Regions from separate parts of the Streptomyces sp. NPDC058045 genome, predicted to be linked through region 2. Evidence: riboswitches for the same ligand, from Rfam matches in the RefSeq annotation. Region 2 holds a riboswitch; the other holds the start of a gene.
What was found. Region 2 has a riboswitch for glycine ahead of gcvT (glycine cleavage system aminomethyltransferase GcvT). Riboswitches for the same ligand answer to the same signal wherever they lie in the genome.
Positions count from the first base shown of each region.

Region 1 (4,410 bases), on a different contig from region 2:
GCGGCCAGTACTTGTCCGCGGCCGACACCCCAGCGGGGAAGACGGCCTCCTGCCTGCTGTACGGGTGGGGCCATTCGCCGGCGAGGGCGGACGCGGTGTGCGGGGCACCGCGCAGCGGGTTGTCCTCGGCGGTCCACTCACCGGTGGCGACCTTCTCGATCTCGGCGCGGATGGCGATCATCGCCTCGCAGAACCGGTCGAGTTCACGCAGGTCCTCGCTCTCGGTGGGCTCGATCATCAGCGTGCCGGCCACCGGGAAGGACATGGTGGGCGCGTGGAAGCCGTAGTCGATGAGGCGCTTGGCGACATCGTCCACGCTGACCCCGGTCGCCTTGGTGAGGGGCCGCAGATCCACGATGCACTCATGCGCGACGAGGCCCGCGGGGCCGGTGTAGAGCACCGGGTAGTGCGGCTCCAGGCGCTTGGCGATGTAGTTGGCGCCGAGCACCGCGACCTGCGAGGCGCGCTTCAGCCCCGCCCCGCCCATCAGCCGCACATACGCCCAGGAGATCGGCAGGATCCCGGCCGACCCCCACGGCGCCCCGGAGATCGGGCCGACACCGGTGGCCGGTCCGGCGGCCGGCTGCAACGGGTGGTTCGGCAGATACGGCGCCAGATGGGCGCGGACACCGACCGGGCCGACGCCGGGACCGCCACCGCCGTGCGGGATGCAGAACGTCTTGTGCAGGTTGAGGTGGGAGACGTCACCGCCGAAGTGGCCCGGCTTGGCGAGGCCGACCAGCGCGTTGAGATTGGCGCCGTCCACATAGACCTGGCCGCCGGCGTCGTGCACCGCGGCGCAGATGTCGGCGACATGCTCCTCGAAGACACCGTGCGTCGACGGATAGGTGATCATCAGGACGGCCAGCTCGTCCCGGTGGCGGTCGATCTTGGCGTGCAGGTCCTCGATATCGACCTCGCCGTCCTCGGAGGTCTTCACCACGACCACCTTCATGCCCGCCATCACCGCGCTCGCCGCGTTGGTGCCGTGCGCGGAGGACGGGATGAGGCAGACGGTGCGGCCGGTGTCGCCGTTCGCCCGGTGGTAGCCGCGTACCGCGAGGAGGCCGGCCAGCTCGCCCTGGGATCCGGCGTTGGGCTGGAGGGACACCTTGTCGTAGCCGGTGAGCTCGGCGAGGCGCTCCTCCAGCTCGCGGATGAGGGTGAGGTAGCCCTGCGCCTGGCCGATGGGGGCGAAGGGGTGCAGCGCGCCGAACTCGGGCCAGGTCACCGGCTCCATCTCGGTGGTGGCGTTGAGCTTCATGGTGCAGGAGCCGAGCGGGATCATGCCCCGGTCCAGCGCGTAGTCCCGGTCGGCGAGGCGGCGCAGATAGCGCAGCATGGCCGTCTCGGAGCGGTGCTGGTGGAACACCGGGTGGGTGAGGTAGTCGCCGGTGCGCAGCAGGGCCGCGGGCAGCGCGTCCCCGGTCGCCTCGTCCAGCGCCGCGGCGTCGGCCTCCACCCCGAAGGCGGTCCACACCGCGCAGAGCCGGCCGCGGGTGGTGGTCTCGTCACAGGCCACGCCGACGTGGTCCTGGTCGACGAGGCGGAGGTTGACCCCTTCCTCGCGGGCGGCCGTCACGATCTGCCCGGCCCGGCCCGGCACCCGCAGCGTCAGGGTGTCGAAGAAGTCCTGGTGCACCACCTCGACCCCGCCCGCCCGCAGCCCCGCGGCGAGCAGTGCCGCGTACCGGTGGGTGCGGCGGGCGATGGTGCGGAGCCCGTCCGGCCCGTGGTAGACGGCGTAGAGCCCGGCCATCACGGCGAGCAGGACCTGCGCGGTGCAGATGTTGCTGGTGGCCTTCTCCCGCCGGATGTGCTGCTCCCGCGTCTGAAGCGCCAGCCGGTACGCCTGGTCCCCGTCTGCGTCGACGGAGACACCGACGAGGCGCCCCGGCAGATTGCGGGCGAACTTCTCCTGGACCGCCATGTATCCGGCGTGCGGCCCGCCGAAGCCCATCGGCACCCCGAACCGCTGGGTGGTGCCGACGGCGATGTCCGCACCCAGCTCACCGGGCGGCGTGAGCAGGGTGAGCGCCAGCAGATCGGCGGCGACGGTGACGACCGCGCCCAGCCCGTGGGCCTGCTCGATCACCGGCCGCAGATCCCGCACCGCACCGGAGGCCCCCGGGTACTGGAGCAGCACCCCGGTCACCCCGCGCTCGGCTACCTCGGCGGGGATGCCCTCGGAGAGGTCGGCGACGACGACCTCGACGCCCGCCGACTCGGCCCGGGTACCGATCACGGCGATGGTCTGCGGCAGAGTGTCCGCGTCCACCAGGAACACACCGTTCTTGACCTTGCCGACGCGCCGGGACAGCGCCATCGCCTCGGCGGCCGCGGTGCTCTCGTCCAGCAGCGAGGCCCCGGCGGTGGGCAGCCCCGTCAGCTCCGCCACCGTCGTCTGGAAGTTCAGCAGCGCCTCAAGCCGCCCCTGCGAGATCTCCGGCTGATACGGCGTGTACGCGGTGTACCAGGCCGGGTTCTCCATCACGTTGCGCAGGATGACCGGCGGGGTGTGGGTGCCGTAGTAGCCGAGGCCGATCATGGAGTCCAGGACCTCGTTGCGGTCGGCGAGCGAGCGCAGCTCCCCGAGGACCTCGGCCTCGGTACGGGCGTCCGGCAGGTCGAGCGCCGCCGCCTGCTTGATCACATCGGGTACCGCGGCGGCCGTCAGCTCGTCGAGGGAGCCGTAGCCGACATGGGCGAGCATCTTGGCGCGGGCTTCGGTGTCGGGGCCTATGTGGCGCTGCTCGAACGGCGTGCCCTGTTCCAGCTTGGCGAGCGGGATGCGGTTGGCGGTCATATGCGGAGGCCTCCTGGTCTGACGCGACCTGTGAGGGCACCACGGCACGGGTGCCCGTACGGCCTCCCCCTCTGTCATCTCGACCTGAGAGCTTCACCGGTCCGCTCGGAGCGCCCCGGCTTTCACCGTCGGTGAGAGCGGAGGCCGTGGACTCCCGCCCTGCTTTCCAGAGTGACCTCGTCCGTGCGGTACTTGTGCCTGAGAGTTTCCGGGGAGGATTTGCTCCTTCGGCGCCCCCCGGCCTGGGCCGGAGGGCTCTCCCGCACGGGGTCGGCAGCCACCGCCAGCCTACCAGCGGGCACTGTCACCGATCCCCCGAGTGGCCGCCCGCCGCATTCTGCCTTTTGGTAGTGGTGACGGAGGAGTTCGTCCGCGTGACGGACGTGCTGCGAGCAGCGGGAGTGCCTGTGCAGACCGACATCGATCCGCGCCAACTCATCGGCCGCAAGGCCTTCGACCGCACCGGGACGAAGATCGGCACCATTGACGAGGTGTACCTGGACGACGCGACCGGCGTCCCCGAGTGGGCTGCCATCAGGACCGGGCTGTTCAGCCGGGACGCGTTCGTGCCGCTGGAACCGAGCAGTCTGGTCGAGGGCGCACTACGGGTGCCCTTCGACCGCTCACTCGTGAAGGACGCCCCGGACTTCGGCGTGGGCCGCCACCTCTCCCCCGAGCAGGAGCTTCAGCTCTACCACCACTACGGGCTGGACACGGCGGCCCCTCCCCCGCCCGAGGACCGCGACTTCGGGCGGCTCGCGGGCGACGGCCCGGACTCCGGCGACTGACCACCGCCGTCCGGCTCGCCCCCGTCCCGCTCCGGCACCAGCGGCAGCGGCTCGGAGGGCGTGAGACCGGGGTCGCCGGTACGGAAGGTGCGGACCCGGCCCGGCGGTGAACCGGGCGTCTCGAAGCGGACGGTGACCCGGCCGACCCCACTGCCCTGCACCCAGCCAGGCCCGTACTCGACGTGCACCACATCGCTCCCGGCCATCCAGTGCGGCTCGTCCGGGGGGACCTCGGCCGGGACCGGCTCCGTACGCGCGGGTCCATGGTCGTCGGCGTCCGGCGCGGCCTCGTGGCGGGGTGGCTGATCGGGGGGCGGCTGGGCGTCCGGTGGGTGCGCGAGCGGCCCGGCCGTGTCCCCGGTGGCCTCGGATCTGGCGTGCGCGGCCTGGGCGAAGAGGTCCTCCTGCGTGAAGTCGGCCAGCCCGCTGACGCCGACCCCCAGCAGCCGCACCCCGCCCGTGGTGTCCACCGACTCCAGCAGCCGCGCCGCCGCCTCCCGCACCACCCCCGGATCGTCCGTCGGCCCGCGCAGCGTCTCGGAACGGGTCAGCGTGGAGAAGTCGTACCGCCGCACCTTGAGGACGACCGTACGGCCGGAGCGAGCCGCCGCACGCAGCCGGGCCACGCAGCGGTCGGCGAGCCGCTGCACCTCCAGCCGGATCCGCACCCGGTCATGGATGTCAAGGTCGTAGGTGTCCTCCACGGAGACCGACTTGGCGTCCCGCTCGGCCACCACCGGCCGCTCGTCCCGGGCCAGCGCCATCGCGTACAGCGCCGTGCCGTGCGCCCGCCCCAGCAGCCGCACCAACTCGTCC
Region 1 is NZ_JBHVRR010000049.1:9,688-14,097, reverse strand. It holds gene gcvP (aminomethyl-transferring glycine dehydrogenase) at 1-2,806, opposite strand, end outside; glycine riboswitch at 2,983-3,079, opposite strand; gene ACFVST_RS23965 (PRC-barrel domain-containing protein) at 3,214-3,594, shown strand; gene ACFVST_RS23960 (DNA polymerase IV) at 3,507-4,410, opposite strand, start outside.
Region 1: linked by a shared signal. The riboswitch ahead of gcvP (aminomethyl-transferring glycine dehydrogenase) and the one ahead of gcvT (glycine cleavage system aminomethyltransferase GcvT) in region 2 are both predicted to bind glycine.

Region 2 (4,410 bases):
CCTTCATGACGCTTTCGCGTGCCGTGTCTCCTGCGACTCTCCTGCCGGCCAAGCCCCTGGCGCGCCCCTCGGGCCCGCGCGGCCGACCGGGCCATGAAACCAGCTTAATCGGCCGCATTGACACAGACTTGACGTACCGGTCGGGTCAAGTCCCGGCGGCCCGCCGCGTCCCCGGGTGGTCTCTCCCCGATCTCCACCGGTCCGACACCGCCCCGGGAGGCACCCCCTAAGCCGTATCACCCCCGGCGTGAAACGGTGAGAGCCGCTCCCGCATCCAGTCCGCGACCAGGTCCTGGGTGACGTCCAGCAGTACCAGGTTGACCGGCCAGGGAACGGGGACCCGGCCCAGGGCCCGGCCCAGGGCGTCCATCGCCGCGTCCCGGTCGGCCGGTTCGGCGCCGCTCAGTTCCACGCCGACGAAGAGCACCGGGTCGCCGCCCTCGATACTGGCCAGGCAGCGGCGGGCGGTACGCACCACACCCGTCGCGGCGAACTCCGCGGAGGCCGCGGAGAGGAAGTCCACCGGGTCCTCCTGCCAGTCCGGTGGGTAGAGCCGCACCCGGCCGCCGGTGAGCGGCCCGTCGAGTTCGCTGCGTCCGCTACGGCAGAGTTCGGCCACCGCGGGCGGCGGCAGCGGGATGCCGACGGTGCCGTCCGGGTTGACGGCGATGCCGAGTTGGGGCGGCAGGCCGCGGGCGAACTCCACCGCGGGCGCCACCGTGTACCCGAGTCCCTCCCCTGTCACCTGACGGAACTGCTGCTCCGAGCTGAAGACGGGGACATAGGCCTGCCCGTCCATCTCCAGGGTGGGCAGGTCCAGGGTGCCGCTCTCCGGGCCGCCGCCGTTGGGCAGCGGTATCCACAGCGGGCTGCGGCCCAGTACCTCCAGGATGCGTGCCGCGGCGGACGGTCCCGCGCCCAGGCCGGCGGCGAGCACCTCCTCCAACTCGTTGCCCGGCCAGCCCATATGGGGATGGGTCATGGCCTGCCCCGGTATGTCCATACTCTGCTCTACCGCCTGTCCCTCACTGCCTGCTGCCAGCGCACCCTAACCGGTCCCCCGCCGCCCGCACCCCCCGGTCGCCGGCTCGCTACCCGCAGGGGGGATCCGCTCCGGGGCCGAAGGCGATGGTGTGCAGGGAGTCCGCGGCCGGGCGGTCCAGCAGCACCGCGGAGGCACAGCCCGGGGGCGGGGTGCCCGCCTCCAGCCCGGCCAGCAGTGCGCGCAGCGCCCGCCGGTGCCGCGCGAAGGCGTAGCGGGAGACGCCGCGGCCGCGGGCCTGCTGGCCGGCGCGTGCGGTGCGGGGGGTGACGTCGAGCAGCAGCAGATGCAGTCGCCGGCCGCGGCGGGCGGCCTCCCGGGCGAGCCAGCGGCGCACCCAGCGCTGGGTGCCGCAGTCGTGCACCACCACGGCGCCGCCGCCCCGCAACACCCGCCGCAGCCCGGCGAAGTGCGCGATCCGCACCAGCGGCCGGTACAGCGGATACGGCAGCAGCGGGCCGAGGCGGCGGGCCCAACTCTCGCGGGTGTCCTGGGAGTCGACGCACACCCCGTCGACCGCCCGCCGTATCAGCGTCGACTTGCCGCTGCCCGGCAGCCCGGACACCACCACCACATCCCCCTCCCCGAACCACAGCCACCCGGGCCCCCAGCCGCCGAGCCCCCGCAGATCCCGTACGCGGGGCCGACGCGGACCGGGTAAGAGGGGGAGCGGCGTCCGGGGTCCCGGCGGCCCCATCGCCTCCGCCGCTCCCCCCGTGCCGTCGACCGCCTCGTCCGCCGTACCGCCCACCGGCCCGCCTCCCCTGCTCGCCGCCCGCGACGGCCCTCCGCACAGGGCGCGCCCCCAGGAGTGTAAAGAGACAGTAATGCGGCACAAGTCCCCCTGGTGCAAAGGCCGGTGGCGCTGCCGTACTCCGCGGACTCCCGGCCTCCGGACCGCGCAGGTGAACGCCGCCGCACCCGCCCCCGTTCCGGTCCTCCCCCGCACCTGCCGCGCGGCCGCACCGGCGTGCAATGATGAGCGCGCCAACTCCATACCGGCCGCTTGAATCCGCGCGGGAGAGCCCCCGGCCGCACGCCGGGGCGCCGAAGGAGCAAGTCCCTCCCTTGAATCTCTCAGGCCCCCGATACCGCGCGGGCGAGGCACATCTGAAAAGCGGGCCGCCCGGCACGGCGGCCCCACCCACGGTGCAAGCCGGGATCCGCCGCACGGGCCTCCCGGCGAACCTCTCAGGTTCCGATGACAGATGGGGAGGAACGTCCTCGCCGTCACGCCTCCGGGAGCAGCGCCCATGACCGACAGCCCTCGCCGTACCGCCCTCGACGCGGTGCACCGCGCCCTCGGCGCCACCATGACCGACTTCGCCGGCTGGGACATGCCACTGCGCTACGGCAGCGAACGTGACGAGCACACCGCCGTCCGCACCCGCGCCGGGCTCTTCGACCTCTCCCACATGGGCGAGATCACCGTCACCGGACCCCAGGCCGCCGACCTCCTCGGCTACGCCCTGGTCGGCAACATCGCCACCGTCAAGCCCGGCCGCGCCCGCTACACCATGATCTGCCGCGAGGACGGCGGCATCCTCGACGACCTGATCGTCTACCGGCTCGGCGACACTGAGGACCCGACGTACCTCGTCGTCGCCAACGCCTCCAACGCGCAGACCGTCCTGGACGCCCTCACCGAGCGCGCCGCCGGTTTCGACGCCGAGGTCCGCGACGACCGGGACGCCTACGCGCTGCTCGCCGTGCAGGGCCCCGCCTCCCCCGGCATCGTGGCCGCCCTCACCGACGCCGACCTGGACGGCCTGAAGTACTACGCGGGCCTGCCCACCACCGTCGCCGGGGTGCCGGTGCTGCTGGCCCGCACCGGGTACACCGGCGAGGACGGCTTCGAACTGTTCGCGGCGCCGGAGCACGCGGAAAAGCTGTGGCGGGCGCTCACCGACGCCGGGGCGGACGCGGGCCTGGTGCCCTGCGGTCTGTCCTGCCGCGACACCCTCCGCCTGGAGGCCGGAATGCCGCTCTACGGGCACGAGTTGAGCACCGCGCTCACCCCCTTCGACGCGGGTCTCGGCCGGGTCGTGAAGTTCGAGAAGGAGGGCGACTTCGTCGGGCGGGCCGCGCTCTCGGCGGCCGCGAAGCGGGCCGAGTCGGCGCCGCCGCGCAAGCTGGTCGGCCTGGTCGCCGAGGGCCGCCGGGTGCCGCGGGCCGGGTACCCGGTGGTCGCCGGCGGCGAGGTGATCGGCGAGGTCACCTCCGGCGCCCCCTCCCCCACCCTCGGCAGGCCCATCGCCATGGCCTATGTGGACGCGGCCCACGCCGCACCCGGGACCACCGGTGTCGGCGTCGACATCCGGGGCAGCCACGAGCCGTACGAGGTCGTGGCGCTCCCCTTCTACAAGCGGCAGAAGTGACGCCGCACCCCCTCGCACGGGGGACGTGACGCGGCCCATACGCTCCGTCTCGCATCGCAAGACCATCCGTTCACCAGCACTGCCCCGCGTACAGGAGAATTCAGGTCATGAGCAACCCCCAGCAACTGCGCTACAGCAAGGAGCACGAGTGGGTCTCGGGCGCCGAGGACGGCGTCTCGACGGTCGGCATCACCGAGTACGCGGCCAACGCGCTCGGCGATGTCGTCTACGCCCAGCTCCCCGAGGTCGGTTCCACCGTCACCGCGGGCGAGACCTGCGGTGAGCTGGAGTCGACCAAGTCGGTCAGCGACCTGTACGCGCCGGTCACCGGCGAGGTCACCGCGACCAACGACGATGTGGTCGGGGACCCCTCGCTGGTGAACTCCGCCCCGTTCGAGGGCGGTTGGCTGTTCAAGGTACGTGTCTCGGAGGAGCCGGGCGACCTGCTCTCCGCCGACGAGTACGCCGCGTTCTCGGGCAACTGAACCCGCCCGGGCGCTACCGAGACCGACGCGATAGGGATCGTGATGTCGCTTCTCAACACTCCCCTCCATGAGCTGGACCCGGATGTCGCCGCCGCCGTCGACGCCGAGCTCCACCGCCAGCAGTCCACCCTCGAAATGATCGCCTCGGAGAACTTCGCTCCGGTCGCCGTCATGGAGGCGCAGGGCTCGGTGCTCACCAACAAGTACGCCGAGGGCTACCCCGGCCGCCGCTACTACGGCGGCTGCGAGCACGTCGACGTGGTCGAGCAGATCGCCATCGACCGCGTCAAGGCGCTGTTCGGCGCCGAGCACGCCAACGTGCAGCCGCACTCCGGTGCCCAGGCCAACGCCGCCGCGATGTTCGCCCTGCTCAAGCCGGGCGACACCATCATGGGGCTGAATCTGGCGCACGGCGGCCACCTCACCCACGGCATGAAGATCAACTTCTCCGGCAAGCTCTACAACGTGGTCGCCTACCACGTCGACGACAACACCGGCCAGGTCG
Region 2 is NZ_JBHVRR010000035.1:17,997-22,406, forward strand. It holds gene ACFVST_RS20875 (enhanced serine sensitivity protein SseB) at 227-1,003, opposite strand; gene ACFVST_RS20880 (AAA family ATPase) at 1,092-1,739, opposite strand; glycine riboswitch at 2,050-2,146, shown strand; gene gcvT (glycine cleavage system aminomethyltransferase GcvT) at 2,296-3,420, shown strand; gene gcvH (glycine cleavage system protein GcvH) at 3,528-3,905, shown strand; gene glyA (serine hydroxymethyltransferase) at 3,948-4,410, shown strand, end outside.